DNA from 4 places in the Kosakonia oryzae genome. Region 2 is predicted to be linked to each of the others. Evidence: predicted binding sites of a transcription regulator. Region 2 holds the regulator's gene; each other region holds the start of a gene.
What was found. Region 2 encodes PhoB, which activates phosphate uptake and scavenging genes when phosphate is short. Its sites were predicted from a motif close to CTGTCATAAAACTGNCNNAT; they were not measured.
Positions count from the first base shown of each region.

Region 1: kdgR (DNA-binding transcriptional regulator KdgR) is a predicted target of PhoB. The motif match lies at 3,834-3,853, and genes of this name have one in related genera.
Region 3: glpT (glycerol-3-phosphate transporter) is a predicted target of PhoB. The motif match lies at 1,947-1,966, and genes of this name have one in related genera.
Region 4: phnC (phosphonate ABC transporter ATP-binding protein) is a predicted target of PhoB. The motif match lies at 3,493-3,512, and genes of this name have one in related genera.

Region 1 covers NZ_CP014007.2:2,222,336-2,227,967, reverse strand. The annotation lists gene cspE (transcription antiterminator/RNA stability regulator CspE) at 89-298, opposite strand; partial or broken gene AWR26_RS10695 (DUF2627 domain-containing protein) at 311-452, opposite strand; gene AWR26_RS10690 (MBL fold metallo-hydrolase) at 965-1,954, opposite strand; gene AWR26_RS10685 (YebO family protein) at 1,972-2,262, opposite strand; gene mgrB (PhoP/PhoQ regulator MgrB) at 2,337-2,480, opposite strand; gene AWR26_RS10675 (YobH family protein) at 2,642-2,881, shown strand; gene kdgR (DNA-binding transcriptional regulator KdgR) at 2,926-3,717, opposite strand; gene AWR26_RS10665 (MFS transporter) at 3,920-5,290, shown strand; gene htpX (protease HtpX) at 5,368-5,632, opposite strand, start outside.
Region 2 covers NZ_CP014007.2:4,167,243-4,172,874, forward strand. The annotation lists gene proY (proline-specific permease ProY) at 1-432, opposite strand, end outside; gene brnQ (branched-chain amino acid transporter carrier protein BrnQ) at 517-1,836, opposite strand; gene phoR (phosphate regulon sensor histidine kinase PhoR) at 2,243-3,541, opposite strand; gene phoB (phosphate response regulator transcription factor PhoB) at 3,563-4,252, opposite strand; gene sbcD (exonuclease subunit SbcD) at 4,454-5,632, shown strand, end outside.
Region 3 covers NZ_CP014007.2:1,718,284-1,723,915, forward strand. The annotation lists gene glpB (glycerol-3-phosphate dehydrogenase subunit GlpB) at 1-205, opposite strand, end outside; gene glpA (anaerobic glycerol-3-phosphate dehydrogenase subunit A) at 195-1,817, opposite strand; gene glpT (glycerol-3-phosphate transporter) at 2,091-3,443, shown strand; gene glpQ (glycerophosphodiester phosphodiesterase) at 3,456-4,526, shown strand; gene yfaE (class I ribonucleotide reductase maintenance protein YfaE) at 4,603-4,857, opposite strand; gene nrdB (class Ia ribonucleoside-diphosphate reductase subunit beta) at 4,857-5,632, opposite strand, start outside.
Region 4 covers NZ_CP014007.2:1,198,240-1,203,871, reverse strand. The annotation lists gene AWR26_RS05865 (ABC transporter ATP-binding protein) at 1-258, opposite strand, end outside; gene AWR26_RS05860 (ABC transporter permease) at 251-2,020, opposite strand; gene AWR26_RS05855 (ABC transporter substrate-binding protein) at 2,093-3,181, opposite strand; gene phnC (phosphonate ABC transporter ATP-binding protein) at 3,561-4,406, shown strand; gene phnD (phosphonate ABC transporter substrate-binding protein) at 4,442-5,383, shown strand; gene phnE (phosphonate ABC transporter, permease protein PhnE) at 5,461-5,632, shown strand, end outside.

The sequences.
Region 1 (5,632 bases), 1.9 Mb from region 2:
ACGAGGAAATTAAAAAGCCCCGCACAAGTGCGAGGCTTTATGGCTGACTTTAACGCGCAAAGCGCGTACAAGCTCAGAGGTGTCGAAATCAGATAGCAGTTACGTTAACTGCAGCCGGGCCTTTCTGACCGTCCTGAATTTCAAACTCAACGTTCTGGCCTTCAGCCAGAGTTTTGAAGCCGTTACCCTGGATTGCAGAGAAATGTACGAATACATCTTTGCTGCCGTCTGCCGGAGTAATGAAACCAAAACCTTTAGACTCGTTGAACCACTTAACTTGACCTTTAATCTTTGCCATTTGCAAAATTCCTTAATGTATATACTTCGCCCGCAGGCATTGACTGAGAAAACTGAGACATTACTGCTTGAGGCACTAATATAAGGTTCGGCAGAGAAGCTGTATTCAACGAAACGTGTTTACTCAGGACTTCTTTACTGAAAATGCCACACATAAACAGAACTGTACCTCGATTGACCCAAAACGTGTTATCACACAATATGTAAATTATGGCAAGCCATTTTTAAACATGTCTGGATCCGCCGCACAAATTCTAAGGTTATCAAAGCTTCTATTGCACTTTTATGCATTACAATGAACGCTATAACAGTCGCCTGACCCTTATCCTCATGCATCGACAATAGCTGATTTTTCACCATTGCTCAACAGGTTCCATGCGCTTAAGCACGCCACAATATGTCTATGCATATAGCGTATATCGTAAGAACTTTTTGCGCATAGTTATGCTTTTTTTATTGACCAGGAAGATTCTTAAACTATTAAGACAACAGAGGAAACTATTTCCCTGGTTTACACTGGATAGTTGTTGTGCAAATAAGCTTTGCCCTGCACCAAAATAATGAATTTATGATGACATTGCCTCATAAAAAGGCAATAAAAACGTTTCGATAAAAATAAAACTATGTCATATAAAAAGCACAATACTTTTGGAACGAAGCGGGAGTATTACCCGAGGGATAAATACTGACCAATTTTCAGGATTCTAAAGTTATCATTATCCGTCGCCGCTTCGCTTAATGACTGTTGCAATTCCTTTACCGGTTGATCCAGGGATTCATCAGCCAGTTCAAACACGCCCCAATGGATGGGAAACGCCAGCGGGCTGCCCAATTGTTGCCATAACGCGACAGCACTTTGCGGATCCATATGGTTAATCGACATAAACCAGCGCGGCGCATAAGCGCCTACCGGTAATGCGACAACATCCAGCGCGCCTAAACGCTGCGGAATAGTGAGCAGCTCCGGAGTGTATCCCGTATCGCCAGCAAACCAGAACCGTTCTTCTGCTGATTCAACCACCCAACCGCACCATAATGAACGGTTGCGGTCCCATAATGTTCGCATGCTCCAATGTTGTGCAGGCACCGCCGTATAGACCATTCCCTGAAAGGTCACACTTTGCCACCAGTCCAGTTCCGTTACGTACTTTGCGCCCAGACGGCGGATCAGCGCTCCCAACCCAAGCGGGATGAAGAACTGTACGTCAGGGAAACGGCGCAACAACGCGCGCAATGTCCACGTATCCAGATGATCATAATGATTGTGGGAAATCAGGATCGCATCCAGTTGTGGAATATCTGCAATGGCAAGCGCAAGCGGTGTACGACGCTGCGGACCGGCAAAACGGACAGGAGAAGCACGACGGGAGAAAACAGGATCGGTGAGCAGGTATTGCTCCTGAAGGCGTAACAAAATGCTGGCATGGCCCAACCACCACAATCCGTTGCTGTCGCCAGTTATTTCCGCTTTCTGCCACCACTGCTCGATAAAGCGGTCATAGCCATCAGCGGGAGGACGGGGAAGCCCGGCGGCCTTGCGCTCATTGCGCCAGCGCTTAACGTCACCAGGTTGATGTACGGCGGGCGTCGTATTGATGAACCCATCAGGGGAGTGATGAGAAAGTGCAGGATTATACCAGGGGTTTTTCCAGACCATCTCATCCTCCTGCGCTGTTAGCGTTCAGCCACCAGACGGATGAAATCCTCATCCTCTTCTTTTTCCTGCACTTTAACAGGCGCTGTTTGCGGTTCTTTTTCGGGTTCGTTGGATTCACATAAACGACGCAGCAATGCATTTTGCCGTTTTTGCTGATCCAGCAGCGCTTCAAGCAGCTCAATCTGCTCATTTGTACGCGAGCTGGCGCGATTGATAAAGAACCACAGAACCAGCCCGACCAGCAGAACCACCAAAGAAACAACAATAGACGCAATATTAAGCGCGCCTGAATTTATAACTTCGTTCATTTCACCACCTCAATGTTGACGCGACATTTTACCACTGGCGTCAAGGAAGGAAATCATTCACTGAGAAATTACCATTACCAGGGGATGAATTTGTTGACGATGCAGATGCCGCTGAAAAATTGTACATCCTGATCGCACATCACGTTAAGCATTTGAGTCCAGAGCAGCAGGCAGCCTACCAGCACGACAATCAGGATCAGCCACTTATATTTTCTCACTCCACTCTCCAGTACATTGTCAGGTGTAACCAGGTTAGCATGGCAACATTAAACCGCGACTAACTGTATCTCTATTCGCAATTTTTCGGAATGCATGACTTGTTTCAGTCAATGAATCGGGTAGCTTTAAGATATGATTTAGAGTGAAGCAAGGAGCTGATATGCGAACACTTATTCGCGCCGTTATCGTTGTAGCATTGCTGTGGATTGGGCTTCTGCTGAGCGGTTATGGGGTGTTGATTGGCAGTAATGAAAATGCTGGTGGGCTGGGATTACAATGTAAATATGTAACAGCGCGTGGCATCAGTACCGCACAATATGTACATTCGGACAATGGTTTTTTCGGGCTGGCAAATTGCCCTTTGATACGTAAAAGCGACACCGTTATCGATAACGGTTAGCATCAAAACAAAAAAACCGCCGGTATGGCGGTTTTTTTCGTCTGTCAGAATGGATACTGATTATAACCCATCTGTTCTGAAATCTTGCGAGCAGCCTGATGAAGCATGGCCACGTATTCATGCAGTCGCTCTTCAGAGAAACGCAGAGTCGGGAAAGAGATACTCAGACCGGCGATGACCACGCCAAAACGGTCGAAAACGGGTACGCCAATACAACGCAGGCCTTCTTCCTGTTCCTCATTATCTTCGCCGTAGCCTTGTTCACGCACAACATCCAGCATCGGCAGGAGATCTTCAGTGCTGGTAATCGTACGCTCGGTGCTGCGCTTATATTCAACCCCTTCCAGGATCTGCTTAACCTCTTCACGATCGCGCCACGCCAGCAGCACCTTACCGATAGCGGTACTGTACAGCGGGTTACGGCGACCAATGCGCGAGTACATACGCAAGTTATACATCGAATCAATTTTATGGATGTAAACAATGCTGTCCTCGTCGAGTGCGCCAAGGTGAATGGTCTCTTTTGTCAGACGAGAGAGCTCACGCATCTGGATATCCGCACTGCGGATCAGATCCACGTTTTGCAATGCACGTGCGCCCAGCTCGAACAGTTTAAGCGTCAGGGAATATTTTTCAGACTCCCCTTCCTGCGCAACATAACCCAGTGATTTCATTGTTTGCAAAAAGCGATAGACGGTGCTTTTCGACATCATGACACGCTGCGACAGCTCGGTGATGCCGATTTCGCGCTCTTCACCGAGCGCCTGCAGAATGCCAAATACCTTCAATACTGAAGAGACAGAATCTGGCTGCTTGTCCAAATCTGCGATAGCCATTAATCACCTCATCGCGTGTGTTTTATAAAATTCAGAATCGGTTTTTATTATAAATTCGTCGCTCAGTCGCCGCAATGCACGTTTGTTAACTTCGTTACAATTCTGCGACATAAAGCCCGTTACAAATCTGCGGCATAAAGCCGGAATGCAAATGATAGAATCATTATACAAATAACTGTGTGACATTAACCCTGAAATTCATATGGATAAATCTTCTCTGGACGGACTTCCCGTCCCGCTGCGTTACGGCGCAGTGTTGACCATTATTATTGGTATTGCAATGGCAGTGCTTGATGGGGCTATTGCCAACGTCGCGCTACCAACCATTGCACGCGATCTCAACGCTTCACCCGCAAGTTCTATCTGGATTGTTAACGCTTACCAGATTGCGATCGTGGTCTCCCTGCTCACCCTCTCTTTTCTCGGCGACATGTTTGGTTACCGTCGGGTTTATCAGTGTGGCCTGGTACTGTTCACTCTCACTTCCCTGCTTTGCGCACTCTCTGACTCATTGCTGACATTAACGCTGGCGCGTGTGGCCCAAGGGTTTGGCGGCGCGGCGCTGATGAGTGTGAATACCGCGCTCATTCGTCTTATCTACCCGCACCGTAGCCTCGGGCGCGGTATGGGTATTAACTCTTTTGTGGTCGCGGTTTCATCGGCGGCCGGGCCGACAATCGCCGCCGCCATTCTCTCCGTGGCTTCCTGGCAGTGGTTATTCCTGATTAACGTACCGCTCGGTATTATTGCTTTATTGCTGGCAATTAAATTTTTACCACCGAACGCAGCACGCACATCAAAGCCCAAATTCGATCTGCCAAGCGCTGTAATGAATGCATTAACATTTGGTTTATTAATTACCGCGCTGAGCAGTTTTGCTCAGGGGCAATCTTCCACACTCGTGGCAGCCGAACTTGTTGCGTTGTTGATCATCGGCTGGTTCTTTGTACGCCGACAACTGCGGCTGCCAGTACCACTTCTGCCAGTTGACTTACTGCGCATTCCACTTTTTTCGCTCTCTATCGGCACGTCGGTCTGCTCGTTCTGCGCGCAGATGCTGGCGCTGGTATCCCTGCCCTTCTTTCTGCAAACCGTACTTGGGCGAAGTGAAGTCGAAACCGGCCTGTTGCTGACGCCGTGGCCGCTGGCCACGATGGTGATGGCGCCGCTGGCCGGTTATCTGATTGAGCGCGTGCATGCCGGGTTACTGGGTGCTTTAGGGCTGGTGATGATGGCATGCGGGCTGTTCGCGCTGGCACTTCTTCCGGGCTCACCGGCAGATATCGATATTATCTGGCGTATGGCGCTGTGCGGTGCCGGTTTTGGTCTGTTCCAGTCGCCAAACAACCACACCATTATTACCGCTGCGCCGCGTCAGCGCAGCGGTGGCGCCAGTGGGATGCTCGGTACGGCACGATTGCTGGGGCAAAGCTCCGGCGCTGCGCTGGTGGCATTAATGTTCAATATGTTTAACACCCACGGCACGCATGTTTCATTGTTGCTGGCAGGGACTTTGGCGACCATAGCGGCCATCATCAGCGGACTGCGGATCTCGCAGCCGAAAGCAGAGTAATCAATCCCCTCTCCCAGGGCTTAGGGATGAAAAAAAAAGCGCGCCAGTTGGCGCGCTTTGCATTTCCTGCTGCTACGTTATTTCAGGTACTCACCAGAACGCAGTGCTTCAATACGTTTATCCAGCGGCGGGTGCGTCATGAATAGCTCGCTCAACGATTTAGATTTACCGTTGATGCAAAACGCCATCATGCTGCTCGCCTCCTGCGGCTCATAACTGGTTTTCAGACGCTGCAACGCAGCAATCATTTTCTCGCGGCCAACCAGTTTTGCAGAACCGGCATCGGCATGGAACTCGCGATAGCGGGAGAACCACATAGTAATAATGCTGGCCAGAATACCG
Region 2 (5,632 bases):
GACTTTTACGCTCATCAGGTTAATGGCGCAGATGATCATCACCACGCTCAGCACCCAGATCCAGTGCGGCACCGTCGGGAACCAGACGCCCATATAGATGCCGAAAGCCGTCACATCGGCAATCGCCACAATCAGGATTTCAAAACAGTAGGTCCAGCCAGTGATATAGCCAGCAAGCGGGCCGAGGTTTTCCTGTGCATAGCGAGAGAACGAGCTGGCGGAAGGGTTATGTACCGACATTTCACCCAGCGCACGCATTATGATATACGCGGCGACACCACCAATAATGTAGGCCAGCAATACGCTCGGCCCGGCCATTTTGATGGCATCGGCGGAGCCATAAAACAGCCCGGTGCCGATCGCCGATCCCAGCGCCATAAAGCGGATGTGGCGAGTGCTTAACCCGCGCTTCAGCTTATTCGTACTTTCCATTGTTTCCACTGCCATTATTCAACACAAAAATAAAAAACCACGGAGCGCCAAACCCCGTGGTTAAACAAACCGTATCCGCAACTGTTAATGCGCGCTGGAAGTCACCTGACGCCCGGCGGTGCGATCCCAGACTGCCGCCAGAATCACCATCACCAGGCTCGGCATCAACCAGGCCAGCCCCTGTTCCGCCAGCGGCAAACGCTGTGTCCAGGCTGGTAAATGCTCAGCAAAGGCGGATGCTTTCACGCCGTCAAGGATACCAAAAAGCAGGCTGATAAACATGGCCGGCGCAATTACGCGGGTGGAGTTGTTCCACCACGAACGGCTGAAGCTCAGCACCACCAGCACGATGCACGGCGGGTAGATCATCGTCAGCACCGGGATGGAGATCTGAATCAGGTGGCTCAGCCCCAGGTTGGAGACCGCCATCGAGAAGATGCCCAGAATAAACACCAGCGAACGGTAAGAGAGCGGCAGATACTGCGCGAAAAACTCGGCGCAGGCGCAGGTCAGGCCAACCGCCGTCACCAGGCAAGCGATGAAGATCAACGCCGCCAGCAGGAAGCTGCCCGCGCCACCAAAGGTGTGCTGAACGTAAGCATGCAGAATCGCTGCGCCGTTAGCGGATTGATCCACCAGCGTCGCGCTGTCTGAACCCAGGCGGAACAGCGCCAGATAGAGCAGCGTCAGACCCACGCCCGCCATCAGCCCGGCCCAGACGGTGTAGCGGGTCAGCAGACGCGCTTCGGTCACGCCGCGCGAACGGGCGGCATTCACGATCACGATACCGAACACCATCGCGCCCAGCGTATCCATCGTCAGATAGCCATTAACGAAGCCGTTAGAGAATGGCGCCGTCTGATAAGCTTCCAGCGCATGGCTGATAGGGCCAGCCGGCCAGACGATCGCCGCAATCGAGAGAATGGTCAGCGCAATAATTTTCAGCGGAGCAAGGAAGTTGCCCACGGTATCCAGCAGTTTGCCCGGATAGAGCGATACCAGAATCACCAGCGCAAAATAGACGATGCTGTAGATCACAAGCGGCATCGCGCCATCGCCGGTCAGCGGCGCAATCCCCACCTCAAACGAAACGGTCGCCGTACGCGGCGTGGCGAACAACGGCCCTACCGCCAGATAACAAACGGTTGCCAGCAGTACGCCAGCGACTTTACCGATCGGCGTACTCAGGCTATCCACACCACCACCCACTTTGGCCAGCGCGACGACGGTCAGCACCGGCAGGCCTACGGCGGTAATCAGAAAACCAAACGCCGCCATCCAGACGTGTTCACCCGCCTGCAAGCCGACCATCGGCGGAAAAATGATATTCCCTGCGCCAACGAACAAGGCGAAGGTCATAAAGCCCAGAGCAACAATGTCTCGTGGTTTTAAGTGATAGGTCATAAGTTTACTGCCTGTGGATGTGGTGTTGTAAATAATGGTGAATTTTTCGCCTTCCCTGCCGGACAATAACGCGTATAAACCGAGAAAAATCAGCGGGAAATGCTTCATATGCAACGTGGCGGAGTATAGTTTTTCGATTTACCACGTAAACATAGTCGGTCTGACAACGTCAGGGGCGCAATTTAAACGCTTATAACGTTTGAAGGCAAGATGGGATCGCAAAACCAGATGGATATGCTGGATCAAGACAAATAACCAGTCCAATACTCCATTTATAAGAAAAACACATGGCTGATCATGCGAACAAAAAAGCATCACCCGTACAAAATAGGTTTCATCGTGGGTAAACAGCAGAAAATGGCGGCCTGTTTTGACAGGCCGCTGGAAAGATAAGCTGACAGGGGCGTCAGGCAGCAGGAGTTTTGGCAACCAGACGTTCCGGCAGAACAAAGCTAAAGCGCGTGCCTTTACCGGGGGTACTCGCAATATCAAGACGGCTTTCGTGATGATTGACGGCATGTTTCACGATCGCCAGCCCAAGGCCGCTACCGCCGGTTTGTCGGGAACGGGCTTTATCGACGCGGTAAAAACGCTCGGTCAGACGCGGAATATGTTCGGCAGCAATCCCCGGGCCATTATCCTCAACGCTGAATTCCGCCCCCTGCGGCACATGCTGCCAGCGCACAATAATGTGCGTTCCGGCGGGCGTATGATTCACCGCGTTATAGACCAGATTGGAGATGGCGCTGCGCAATTGCTCCTCATTACCGAGCACTTTTAAGGCGTTATCGACTTCAAACTCCAGATGGTGCTTTTTTTGGCTGAGCGTCTGCGCTTCCCGTTCAACCAGGTGCAGCATCATCGGCACATCGATGGTCTCATTTGGCGGCAGCGTCGGCGCAGCTTCAATTTTCGACAACGTCAGCAACTGGCGCACCAGCCCTTCCATCCGCGATGTCTGCTCACGCATGGTATGCAGCGCTTTTTCGCGCGGCGCGCCTTCCAGCGTCTGCTCCTGCATCATCTCCAGGTAACCTTGCAGCACTGTCAACGGCGTGCGCAGCTCATGGCTGACATTAGCGAAAAAGTTACGCCGCGCGCCTTCCAGTTGGTGCATCTGCGTAACATCGCGCGCCACCAGCAGCAGTTGCTGTTCGCTGTAAGGCATCACGCGGATCTCCAGATGGCGTCCGCTGTTCAGCACCAGATTCAGTGGTCGGGTAAATTCTTGTTTTTTAAGATACTGCGTGAATTCAGGGTAGCGCAGCAGGTTCAGGATGTTCTGCCCGTTATCATCCGGCCAGCGCAGCCCCAGCAGCTGTTGCGCCAGGCCGTTGCACCAGAAAATCGACCCTTCTTCGGTGGTGAGAATGACCGCATCCGGCAGCGATTCCGCACCGCTGCGAAAGCGTTTGATGAGATTGCCCAGCTCGCGCCGCCGCTTTTTATTACGCATCTGCATCTGGTGCAGCCCGTATAACAGCGGCTCCCAGCTTCCTGTGCCGGGCGGTGGAGTCATACTTTTATCGACCCACAACCACCAGGAGAGGCGCAGTAAATTCCAGAAATGCCAGATCAGCAGCCCGGTTACCGCGGCAAATAAAAACCAGGGCAGGTAACCGAAAATCGCGCCGAGTATAAAGGCGGGTAGACAACAAAGGAGGAGCTCCAGCACCAGCCTTTTCCATGACAGCCGTTCCAGCACGCGTCACACTCCTGTCAAATTTCAGAAACGGGTCGAAAAACGATATCCCGTGCCGCGCACCGTTTGCACCATACGATCGTGACCGCTGTGTTCCAGCGCTTTGCGCAGGCGACGAATATGGACATCAACCGTTCTGTCTTCGACGTAAACATTGGTTCCCCAGACATGGTTCAGCAGTTGTTCACGGCTGTACACGCGTTCCGGGTGGGTCATAAAGAAGTGTAAGAGTTTAAACTCCGTCGGCCCCATATCCAGCGGATTTTCGCCGGTCATCACGCGATGCGAAGAGGGATCAAGGCTAAGTCCCTGCATTTCAATCACTTCTTCCACCGCCATCGGTGAAATACGGCGCATCACCGCTTTAATACGGGCAACCAGCTCTTTCGGTGAGAAGGGTTTGGTAATGTAATCATCCGCACCGGTTTCCAGACCGCGCACGCGATCTTCCTCTTCGCCGCGCGCCGTCAGCATCATCACCGGAATATCACGGGTCATGGCCTCGCGTTTCAGGTGCTTAATAAACTGAATACCGGAACCGCCAGGCAACATCCAGTCCAGTAAAACCAGGTCTGGCCAGGGTTCGTTAAGTTGGTTCACCGCACTGTCATAATCTTCAGCTTCTACCGGTTGAAATCCATTTTGCTCGAGCACAAAGCACACCATTTCACGGATCGGTGCTTCATCTTCAACGACCAGAATTCGTCTCGCCATAATTCGCCCTGTTTTCTCGTATAAGTCGTCAGTTTGTATAGCGGCGCCATTATGCGTCAGTTTTATGACAGATTTATGAATAACATGACCACCAGATGACCCTGCCCGCAGCATTATGACAGCGCGAATATTCACGCAGTTAATGTCTCTAACATCCTGAATGTTATAATCGCGTTTATCCATTTTCGCCACGGAATTGCTATGCGCATTATTCACACTTCAGACTGGCATTTGGGTCAGAACTTTTACAGTAAAAGCCGCGCTGCCGAACATGACGCCTTTCTCGACTGGCTGCTGAATGCGGCAGAACAACACCAGGTGGACGCCATTATTGTCGCAGGCGACATCTTTGATACCGGTTCCCCACCCAGTTATGCCCGCGAGTTATATAACCGCTTTGTGGTGAAACTCCAGCAAACCGGCTGCCAGTTAGTGGTACTGGCGGGCAACCATGATTCCGTGGCGACGCTGAATGAATCGAAAGAGATCCTCGCTTACCTGAAGACCACCGTGGTCGCCAGCGCCGGCGCTGCGCCATTCTGGCTCAAACGTCGGGAGGGTACGCCCGGCGCCGTTTTCTGTCCGGTGCCGTTTTTACGCCCGCGCGACATGGTTATCAGCCAGGCCGGATTATCAGGGCAGGAAAAACAGCAACATCTGCTGGCGGCCATTACCGATTACTATCAGAAGCAGTATGACGCCGCCTGCATTCTGCGCGGCGAGCAGGCGCTGCCGATTATCGCCAGCGGCCATTTAACCACCGTCGGCGCCAGCAAAAGTGACGCAGTACGTGACATCTATATCGGCACGCTGGATGCCTTCCCGGCGGAGAATTTCCCGCCAGCCGACTATATTGCGCTTGGGCATATTCACCGCGCGCAGAAAATTGGCGGCCTGGAGCACATTCGCTACTGCGGTTCACCGATCGCGCTGAGTTTTGATGAAACCGGAAAGCGTAAAAGCGTCAATCTGGTCACGTTCAGCGACGGCAAGCTGGCGGAAGTGACCGCGCTCGACGTTCCGGCCACGCAGCCGCTGGCGGTGATCAAAGGCGATTTCTCCGGGATTTGCCGCCAGCTTGAACAGTGGCGCGATGCGCCCGCCAATACGCCAGTCTGGCTGGATATTGAAATTGAAAGCCACGAATATCTGGCTGATATGCAACGTAAAATTCAGCAAGTCACCGAAGATTTGCCCGTCGAAGTACTGCTGGTGCGTCGCAGCCGCGAACAGCGGGAGCGGATCCTCGCCGGGGAGTTGCGGGAAACGCTCAGTGAATTGAAAGTTGAAGAGGTCTTCGCCCGCCGCCTGGCGCAGGAAGAGATCGATGAGATGCAGACGGCGCGCCTGCAAGCCTTGTTCAGTGAAGCGCGCCAGGCG
Region 3 (5,632 bases), 2.4 Mb from region 2:
GCTCAAGCACAGCAATGGCGCTGTTGATGTCGGTAACCGGTTGTCCGTCCGGCAGAAAAGAGAGCAGATCCAGCGAGCCGGAAGAGAAACTTAGCGCACTCTGGCCCCGGCTGATAATCGCGCAGCGCTGCCCGCTTTCGCTCAGGCGAATTCCGCACAGCAGTCCTGCCAGACCGCCGCCGATGATGACCGTATCAAATCTCATCTTCTGCCTCCTTTTCCAGACCACATAATCCCTGGTAAACCCAACGAGTGAACTCGCTTTCGCGCAGGGCATCGCCCCAGGCCACCGGCTTCACGCCTTTCCAGCGTTCATTAAGGAAATCACGCAACTGGCTGAGCGATTCGGTTTCGCTGGTAATATGCAGACGGTTTAACAGCCCGGCGGCACGACAGGCGCACAATTCCCCCTGGCAGGTGCCCATGCCGACGCGCGTGCGGCGGCGCAAATCGAGCAGCGAATGGACATTCAGGTTTTCCACCGCGTACTGCACTTCGCCCGCGGTCACGGCTTCACATTCGCAGACCAGGCTGCGGTTGTGGCGATCGCTGCCAAGCCAGTTGGGTGTACGATCGCCGTGACGATAAACCGCAGAACCGCGCAGCGGCGTTGGCAGTGAGATGATTTTTTTCAGCGTCTGCTCGGTTGATTCCCGTGATCCAGGCAGCGGTGTGGACGCAGTGGTGCAGGCCGCGCTGTGATTCAGTTTTTGGCAGACCGCGTCCGTTGCCCATTCGGCCATCAGGCGGTAGGTCATCAGTTTGCCGCCAGTAATGGTGATAAACCCATCAAGTCCGTCGCGCTGCGCGTGATCCAGCAGCACAATGCCGCGGCTGACATTGCGACCGCTCGGATCGTCATCGCTGGCTACCAACGGACGTACGCCCGCATAGGCGCGCAGAATGCGCGTTTGCGCCATTACCGGCGCCAGTTTTTCCCCTTCGCGCAGCAGGATATCCACCTCTTCCGGCGTCACGCGGACGTTATCGATATCGGCGTAATCAATGTGCGTAGAGGTGGTGCCGATCAGCGAAATGGTGTCGCCAGGCACCAGAATATCGGCATCGGCGGGTTTGCGGCAACGGTTAATGACCCGCTGATTGATGCGGTGATCGAGAATTAACAGCGCGCCTTTGGCCGGGAACATGCGAATGCGCAGCTCGGCATATTCCGCGATGCGCTGGCCCCAGATCCCGGCAGCGTTCACCACCACCGGCGCGTAAAGTTGCAGATTTTCGCCGCTGGCAGGATGCCAGAGATTCACGCCGCTCACGCGATCGCCATGGCGAATCAACCCGCATACTTCGTGACCGGTGAGGATTTTTGCGCCGTGTTCACGCGCATCCAGCATATTGCTGGCGGTCAGGCGGAAAGGATCCACCGTTCCATCCGGCACGCGTACAGCGCCGAGCAGCGTTGGATTAACGCTCGGTTCTAATCGCAGCGCTTCCTGCGGCGAGATCGCCTGCGCCGGAATGCCTGCCTGCTGGCAGCAATCGATAAACTGGCTTTGATAGACCAAATCATCTTCCGGCAGCGTAATGAACAGACCATCGGTGGGTTCAACGCAGTGGCGGGCAATGCGTTTGAGGATTTGGTTTTCTGCAATACATTCGCGTGCAGATTCATTATCGGTGACCGCATAGCGCGCCCCGCTGTGCAGCAGGCCGTGGTTGCGGCCGGTTGCGCCGGTGGCGATATCGTGACGTTCGATCAGCACCGCGCGCAATCCGCGCAGAGCGCAGTCACGGGCTATCCCGGCACCGGTGGCTCCGCCGCCAATAATAATCACATCGTAATCAGGAGAGTTATGCATCTTCGCGTCCCTGTGGCCGACTTTCAGATGCAACCATTTAGCCACACTATGGGTGTGGTTTGTTTGATATCGCGCATATTCGAGCAAATAACGAAAGTCGAACGCGCTTTCATGCGTGAAATTAGACTCTTGTCATATTTCTGTAACATTTATTGCGACAACCCGTTCTCTCTACGTAAAACTTTCTCTACAATCCGCCGCGAATAACTTTCGTAATGTTCGTTTTCACTCATTCTTGCCCGAAATGAGTCTTACCGCGCCACGGAGGCCGCTATGTTGAATATTTTTAAACCTGCCCCCCATCTTTCGCGTCTGCCGGACGCGCAAATCGACCCGCTTTATCGGCGGCTGCGCTGGCAAATTTTCCTCGGCATTTTTTTTGGTTACGCTGCCTATTATCTGGTGCGTAAAAATTTTGCCCTGGCCATGCCGTACCTCGTTGAACAAGGGTTCTCCCGTGGCGATCTGGGGTTTGCGCTGTCGGGCATCTCGATTGCCTACGGCTTTTCGAAATTCATCATGGGCTCGGTATCGGATCGTTCGAATCCGCGCGTGTTTCTGCCTGCCGGGCTGATCCTGGCTGCTGCCGTGATGCTGTTTATGGGCTTTGTGCCCTGGGCCACTTCCAGCATTATGATCATGTTTGTGCTGCTCTTTTTATGCGGCTGGTTCCAGGGGATGGGGTGGCCGCCGTGCGGACGTACGATGGTGCACTGGTGGTCGCAGAAGGAACGCGGCGGCGTTGTTTCTGTGTGGAACTGCGCGCATAACGTTGGCGGCGGCATTCCGCCACTGCTGTTTTTGTTGGGGATGGCCTGGTTTAACGACTGGCATGCCGCGCTGTATATGCCAGCCTTTGGCGCGATTCTGGTGGCGATTATCGCCTTTGCTCTGATGCGTGATACGCCGCAATCCTGCGGTTTGCCGCCGATCGAAGAGTATAAAAACGATTACCCGGATGATTACAGCGACAAGCACGAAGAAGAGCTGTCGGCGAAGCAGATTTTTATGCAGTACATCCTGCCGAACAAGCTGTTGTGGTACATCGCCGTGGCGAACGTGTTCGTTTACCTGCTGCGTTACGGCATTCTCGATTGGTCGCCAACTTACCTGAAAGAAGTGAAGCACTTCGCGCTGGATAAATCCTCGTGGGCCTATTTTCTCTATGAGTATGCGGGTATTCCCGGCACGCTGCTCTGCGGCTGGATGTCGGACAAAGTGTTCCGTGGCAATCGCGGCGCGACCGGCGTGTTCTTTATGACGCTGGTGACGATCGCGACTATTGTTTACTGGCTGAACCCGGCGGGCAATCCGACGGTAGATATGGTCTGTATGATCGTCATTGGCTTCCTGATTTATGGCCCGGTAATGCTGATTGGTCTGCATGCGCTGGAGTTGGCACCGAAAAAAGCAGCGGGTACGGCAGCCGGCTTTACCGGGTTGTTTGGCTATCTCGGCGGTTCTGTCGCCGCCAGCGCCATTGTCGGTTATACCGTTGACTTCTTCGGCTGGGATGGCGGTTTTATGGTGATGATCGGCGGCAGCATTCTCGCCGTTTTGTTGCTGATTATCGTGATGCTGGGCGAAAAACGTCACCATGCTGAGATACTGGCGCGCCGCCAGTAAAAGGGAGTGCAGATGAAAACCACCTTTACCCGTATCACAACCGGCCTGTTACTGGCCGGTTTATTTGCCAGCCAGGCGCTGGCGGCGGAGAAAATCGTGATTGCCCATCGCGGCGCAAGCGGCTATCTGCCGGAGCACACATTACCGGCGAAAGCGATGGCCTATGCGCAGGGCGCCGATTATCTCGAGCAGGATCTGGTGATGACCAAAGACGACCAGCTGGTTGTCCTCCACGATCACTATCTGGATCGCGTGACCGATGTGGCGGAGCGTTTTCCGCAGCGCGCCCGTAAAGATGGCCGCTTTTACGCCATCGACTTTACGCTCGACGAAATACGCTCTTTGAAGTTTACCGAAGGCTTTGATGTGGAAAACGGCAAGAAAGTGCAGCTCTTTCCGGGACGCTTCCCGATGGGCAAATCGGAATTCCGCATCCATACCTTTGCCGAAGAGATTGAGTTTGTGCAGGGGTTAAACCACTCCACCGGCAAAAATATCGGTATCTACCCGGAAATCAAAGCACCGTGGTTCCACCATCAGGAAGGCAAAGATATTGCGGCGAAGACGCTGGAAGTACTGAAAAAGTACGGTTACACCAGCAAAAAAGACAAAGTCTACCTGCAATGTTTTGATGCCGACGAGCTGAAGCGCATTAAACATGAGCTGGAGCCGAAGATGGGGATGGATCTCAATCTGGTGCAACTGATTGCTTACACTAAATGGCACGAAACCCAGCAAAAACAGCCGGATGGTAAATGGGTGAATTACAACTATGATTGGATGCTGCAACCTGGCGCGATGCGGCAGATTGCGCAGTATGCCGACGGGATTGGCCCGGATTACCATATGCTGGTGGCTGAGGGTTCCACACCAGGCAACGTGAAGCTAACACAGATGGTCAAAGAGGCGCATGAACACCATTTGCAGGTGCATCCGTTTACCGTACGTGCCGATCAGCTTCCGCCGTATGTCAGTGATGTCAATCAACTGTATGAAGTGCTGTACCGGCAGGCGGATGTCGATGGCTTGTTTACTGACTTCCCGGATAAAGCGGTGCAGTTTTTAAAAGATAAGCCGCAGTAGGAAAAGCGGCTTCGCCAGATGGCGCTGCCGTTTCTCAGGCAATGCCGTCAACAAAAAAGGGCCGTATGGCCCTTTTTTACATCTCAATCTCAATATCGCCTTTCGCCCGGCAGCAGCAGGGCAAAATTTCCCCTTCGTTAACGAAGGCCAGCGGCTCGGCAATCCAGTCAACCTGGCCTGCGACCAGACGGCAGCGGCAGGAACCGCAGTAGCCTGCGCGACACTGGTACTCAACTTCCACCTGCTGTGACTCAAGCGCCACCAGCAGGGAAGGGTGCTCATCCCGGCACAGCACCTCGGTGCCGGAAAGGCGCAGCGTTACGCGGCTCATCAGAGCTGGAAGCTGCTCAGATCGTCGGTATCGACTTCAGAATCGATCTGACCGACCAGGTAGGAGCTGACTTCCACTTCCTGCGGTGCCACCTGCACGTTATCGGAAACCAGCCAGGTGTTGATCCACGGAATCGGATTTGAACGTGTCTGGAACGGCAGATCGAGGCCAACCGCCTGCATGCGGATGTTGGTGATGTACTCGACGTACTGGCAGAGAATGTCTTTGTTCAGGCCGATCATCGAACCGCCCTGGAACAGATATTCCGCCCACTCTTTTTCCTGCAATGCCGCCTGCACGAACAGGTCGTAGCACGCCTGTTTGCACTCTTCGGCAATCTCCGCCATTTCCGGATCGTCAGCGCCAGAACGCAGCAGGTTCAGCATATGCTGAGTGCCGGTCAGGTGCAGCGCTTCATCGCGGGCAATCAGGCGGATGATTTTGGCATTGCCTTCCATCAATTCGCGCTCGGCAAAGGCAAAGGAGCAGGCGAAGCTGACATAGAAGCGAATCGCTTCCAGCGCATTTACGCTCATCAGGCACAGGTAGAGTTTCTTTTTCAGCTCGCGCAGGTTCACGGTAACGGTTTTGCCGTTCACGGTGTGTGTGCCTTCGCCCAGTAGATGCCAGTAGCTGGTCATCTCAATCAGGTCATCATAGAAATGCGAGATGCCTTCCGCACGCTTGAGGATCTGCTCGTTGGTGACGATATCGTCAAACACCACCGCCGGATCGTTAACGATGTTACGGATGATGTGGGTGTAAGAGCGCGAGT
Region 4 (5,632 bases), 2.4 Mb from region 2:
CACCAGCCCCAGATTGCGCTCTTCGGCGGGCACTTCACTGCGCGGATTGCCGTCGTACACCACATTGCTGCCAATGGTGATGCGCCCCTGGCTCGGTTTTTCCAGCCCGGCAACGGCGCGCAGCAGCGTGGTTTTACCGCTGCCGGAAGGGCCAAGCAGCGAAACGACTTCGCCCCGTTTCAGTTGCATGGAGACGCCTTTCAGTACCGGATTGTCGCCATAGGTCAGATGCAGATTATCTACAGCCAGCTCAATCATGTAATTTCACTCCAAAGCGCAGGGCCACGCCAAGACCGATGACCACCAGCAGAATATTGATAAACGACAGGGCAGCGACGATATCGATCGCGCCCGCCGCCCACAGCGACACCAGCATCGAGCCGATGGTTTCCGTCCCCGGAGAAAGCAGATAAACGCCGGTTGAGTATTCACGCTCAAAAATCAGGAACATCAGTAGCCAGGAGCCGATCAAACCGTAGCGCGACAGCGGCACCGTAACGTGACGGGTTACCTGACCGCGCGATGCGCCGGTGCTGCGTGCCGCCTCTTCCAGCTCCGGCCCGACCTGCAACAACGTGGAGGAAATCAAGCGCAGACCGTAGGCCATCCACACCACGGTATAAGCCAGCCAGACGCTGAAGATGGTGGTGCGCAACGAACGCAGCCAGACGATCAGGTTGTCGCGCAGCCACTGCGCCACCGGCAGCCCGGAGAGCCAACCGTTTTTCAACGACTGATCCAGCCACATCGGCAGGAACAGGAACACCCATAAGAACGCCAGACCGGCCAGCAACCCGGGCACGGCGCGCGGCACCAGCACGCTGTAGTCGAGAAAGCGCGTGACATTATCCTGCTTGCGGTGCATCGCAATGCCAACGAACAGATAGCAGACCACCGCCAGCGCGCCGCCAATCACGCCAATAGCCATCGAGTTGACGATGGCGCGTAGCAGGTTCGGCTGCTGCCAGATATTGCGGAAGGTAGCGAGCGAAAACTCATCCCACAGCGAAACGCCGACGCCCCAGTTGGCGATAAACGCTCGCAGCACTACGCCGATCAATGGCACGCCGATGGTCACGGTGAGCCACGCCACCACCACCATTCCCGCCACCCAGCGCCATTTGCCGAGCGGCAGCGCGCGCGCCTGCGAGGCTTTGCCCTTCATGGTGACGAAACGGCTGGCGGTGCGCATCAACCTGCGCTGCAACATCACCAGCGGAATGGTGATGCAAATCAGCACCACGGCCACCGCCGCCATCAGGTGATACGACGGCGTACCCAGTTTGTTGGTCAACTTATACAGATAGGTTGCCAGCACCATGTTGCCTTCGGGATCGCCGAGCACCAGCATCAGGCCGAACACTTCCAGACCGAGGAAAAAGAGCAGCACGCAGGCATACAGAATCGAGGGGCGAACCATCGGCAGGCTGACGGCAGTCATCACCTGAAGCGGCGATGCGCCGACGGTACGCGCCGCCTCTTCGACATCCGAGCCGACGCTGCGCAGTGCTGACGAAATATAGAGATAAGCGTGCGGCACATGGGTTAAACCGGCAATTACCACAATGCTGAACATCGAGTAGATGTTCCACGGCACAAAACCGATGAGTTCCTCCGCCCAGCGCGAGAAAAAGCCCACCGGCCCGGCGGCAACCACATAGCCAAAACCGAGCACCATCGGCGAGACGAAAATCGGCACCAGAATCAACGGTTCGATAAAACGGCGGCCCGGCAAATCAGTGCGTACCATCAGAAAGGCGAGAATACCGCCCAGTGGAATCGCAATAATCACCAGCCCGAAAGCCAGAATAAAGCCGGATTTCAGCGCCAGATAAAAATCAGGATCGGTAAAAATAAAGGCAAAGGATTCAAGGCTGAACTCTTTGCTGCGGGCGAAAAAGGGTGCGGAGAGGAAGCTCTGCACCACAATAAATAACAGCGGGATATAAATAACCAGTGCGGTAATTAATACGGTTACACCACGCGGCAACCCCTGCCATTTTCTGCGCACGATATTCATAAATCATCCCTTTACGCTCTGTCATACCAGCAAAACGTTGTGCATCACAGCGATGCACAACGGTGATGGAGGTTATTTGGCGGCGGCTTCGCGCCACTGCTTAATAAATTCCAGACGTTTTTTCGGCTCCAGATATTCCAGCAGTGATTCATCCACCGGGATCGGCTTCAGCGCCTGCCCCAGCAGTTTGGTCATGCCATCAATATCGTTTTTGCCTTCAATATCCTGGCGCAGAGAAGGAATATCCGCCTGGCTGGCGAGAATGCTCTGCCCTTTTTCCGACAGCACATAGTCAAACCACAGTTTCGCCGCGTTGCTGTGTTCCGCTTCCGCACTGATAAACGACACGCGCGACAGCACCAGCACATAATCTTTCGGATAAGAGATACCCAGCGATTTATCCCCTTTGATACGCGCTTCGGCGTACGATCCAAGGATGTTGTAACCAATCAGGTTTTCACCCGACGAGACGCGCTCCATCATGGTGCCGGTAGAGGATTGCACCGTCAGGCCGCCTTTGGCGATATCCCCCAAATGGGCGAAATAGTCTTTGTCGCTTTTGCTGTCCTGCACGGCGAGCATAAAACCGAGGCCGGACTTTTCAATATCGTAGGTAGTGACTTTATTTTTGAATTTATCACTCTGCGCGGCGATTAATTTCGCCAGCGCGCTGTGGGAATCGGGAACATCGCCTGCGGGGATCAGCCGTTTATTATAAATAAACACCACCGGTTCGTAGGTGGTGCCATAGGCTTTTTGCTGCCACACCGCCCACTTCGGTAATTTCTCTTTTTCCGGTGAAGCATATTCGGCGGCATAATCCGTCGCCAGCTTCAGCGCGGTATCCATCGATGAACTCCAGACCACATCGCCGCTGCCGCTGCCGGAAGCCTGCTCGCTGAGATAGCGGTTATACAGCTCGGTGCTGTTCATGTCGTTATATTCGACTTTAATTCCCGGATATTGCTCCTCAAAGCCTTTAATCAGCGGGCCTGCGGCTTTGGTATCCGTTGTCGAATAGATAACGACTTTGCCCTCTTTCGTTCCGGCATCGACGATTTTTTGATACTCCGCCGGATAGCCCGCAGGCACCGCCGCCAGCGCGGAGCCAGCAAATACGGTAGCCAGAACGGCGGCCAGCGTTGCGATCTTCCCTTCCATACAACCCCCAGGTATTGTTTTTGAAACACAAAATTAACATATAGACCGTGCGCCAACCGATGCAATAAAGTTGCTTGTTTTTTCTGACTTTTGTGACGGTGGCGTGATTTAAATATATGCTGTTTCCGCGCAGAAAATAGCCAAACAATGCCGGGCGAAATAACGCCAAAAAGCGCCTGTCTGCGGTGCTTCTTCTGTTTATCTTACCCGGCAGGGTGAATCGCTTTTGCTGTCCGGTTACGGCAAACTCAGCCTGCGCTCACCACCGCAACCCTAAGCGAAACCTTTGCGTTCATTATTTGTTCGCCTGTTCGTCATAAAACGATCATCTGTTGTGCCGTTAATGGTCGCCAGTTGAATGACAAAAAGCGGAAGACTTATGAACAGCGCGTTGGCAGAACTTTCAGAACACCCCTATTCGCCTTTGCACCAATTAAACACCGTGCCGAAACAAAAGGTGCTGAGCGTCAGGAACTTGCGCAAATCGTATAACGAGCATCAGACCGTGCTGGACGGTATCAGTTTCGACCTGTACAGCGGCGAGATGGTCGGCGTGATTGGCCGTTCCGGCGCAGGTAAATCAACGCTATTACATGTACTGAATGGCACACACAGCGCCAGCGCGGGCGAGATCTTAAGTTTCGCCGATGATGACGGCGAGCCGCGTGATGTCTCGCGTCTGAAAGGCCGTGCGCTCAATCAGTGGCGCAGCCAGTGCGGCATGATTTTCCAGGACTTCTGCCTTGTTCCGCGCCTGGATGTGCTGACCAACGTGCTGCTCGGACGTCTGAGCCAGACATCAACGCTAAAATCGCTGTTTAAAGTTTTCACCGACGAAGACCGCGCAAAAGCCATCGCCCTGCTCGAATGGCTGAACATGCTGCCGCATGCGTTACAGCGTGCAGAGACGCTCTCCGGCGGGCAGATGCAGCGCGTAGCAATTTGCCGGGCGCTGATTCAGAACCCCTCGTTATTACTGGCGGACGAACCTGTCGCTTCGCTGGACCCGAAAAATACCCAGCGCATCATGGATGTGCTGCGCGAAGTGAGCCAGCAGGGCATCAGCGTGATGGTCAACCTGCACTCTGTTGAGCTGGTAAAAGAGTACTGCACGCGGGTTATCGGCGTGGCGCAGGGACGCATTATTTTCGATGACCACCCTTCCCGGCTGACACAGGATGTTCTGCACGTGCTGTACGGCGATGAAATCAGCCAATTGCATTAATTATTCCTTCCAATGAGACAACACAGGCAATGACAATGAAAAACCCTATTTCTGGCGCATTACGTTTATCTGCATTGATGACAGCTCTTCTGTTGGCATGGCAGGCCTCTGCCGCCGAGCAGCCGAAGGAATTGAATCTGGGGATTCTGGGCGGGCAGAACGCGACCCAGCAAATCGGCGATAACCAGTGTGTGAAAGAGTTTCTCGATAAAGAGCTGAATGTCGATACCAAACTGCGCAACTCCTCTGACTACTCCGGCGTGATCCAGGGGCTGCTGGGTGGGAAAGTTGACGTAGTGTTGAGCATGTCGCCTTCCTCTTACGCCTCGGTGTATATCAACAACCCGAAAGCGGTCGATATCGTGGGTATCGCCGTTGACGATAAAGATCAATCGCGCGGTTACCACTCCGTGGTGATCGTGAAAGCCGACAGCCCGTACAAAAAGCTGGAAGATCTGAAAGGCAAAGCATTCGGCTTTGCGGACCCGGATTCCACCTCCGGCTACCTGATCCCGAACTACGCGTTCAAACAGAAGTTCGGCGGCAATGCCGACAACAAATACAACAACTACTTCTCCAGCGTCACCTTCTCTGGCGGTCATGAGCAGGACATTCTCGGCGTGCTGAACGGCCAGTTCGCGGGCGCGGTCACCTGGACGTCAATGGTGGGTGATTACAACACCGGCTACAGCACGGGCGCTTTTAACCGCCTGATCCGTATGGATCACCCGAATCTGATGAAAGAGATCCGCATCATTTGGGAATCGACGCTGATCCCAAACGGCCCGATCCTGGTGAGCAATAGCCTGCCGGCGGATTTCAAAGCCAAAGTCATTACCGCTGTGAAGAAGCTGGATACCGATAATCACGCCTGCTTCGTGAAAGCAATGGGCGGCACGCAGCATATCGGCCCGGGCAGCGTGGATGATTTCAAACAGATTATCGAGATGAAACGCGAGCTGGTAACTGCACGCTAATCGGCACACCATGAAATAAGCCCCTGCGTCGAACCAGGGGCTTTTATTCGATTGTCATACAGGACCGATTGCAACGCATGAACACGTCGAATACGCAGTTTGAGCACTATTACCAGCAGGTCAGAGCGCGCCAGAAGCGCGACACGGTGGCCTGGTCGTTACTGCTGCTGGCGCTCTGGTTTGCCGCCGGGAACGCCGCCGAATTTAATATTTTTACCATCTGGCACTCGCTGCCCAACTTCCTCGATT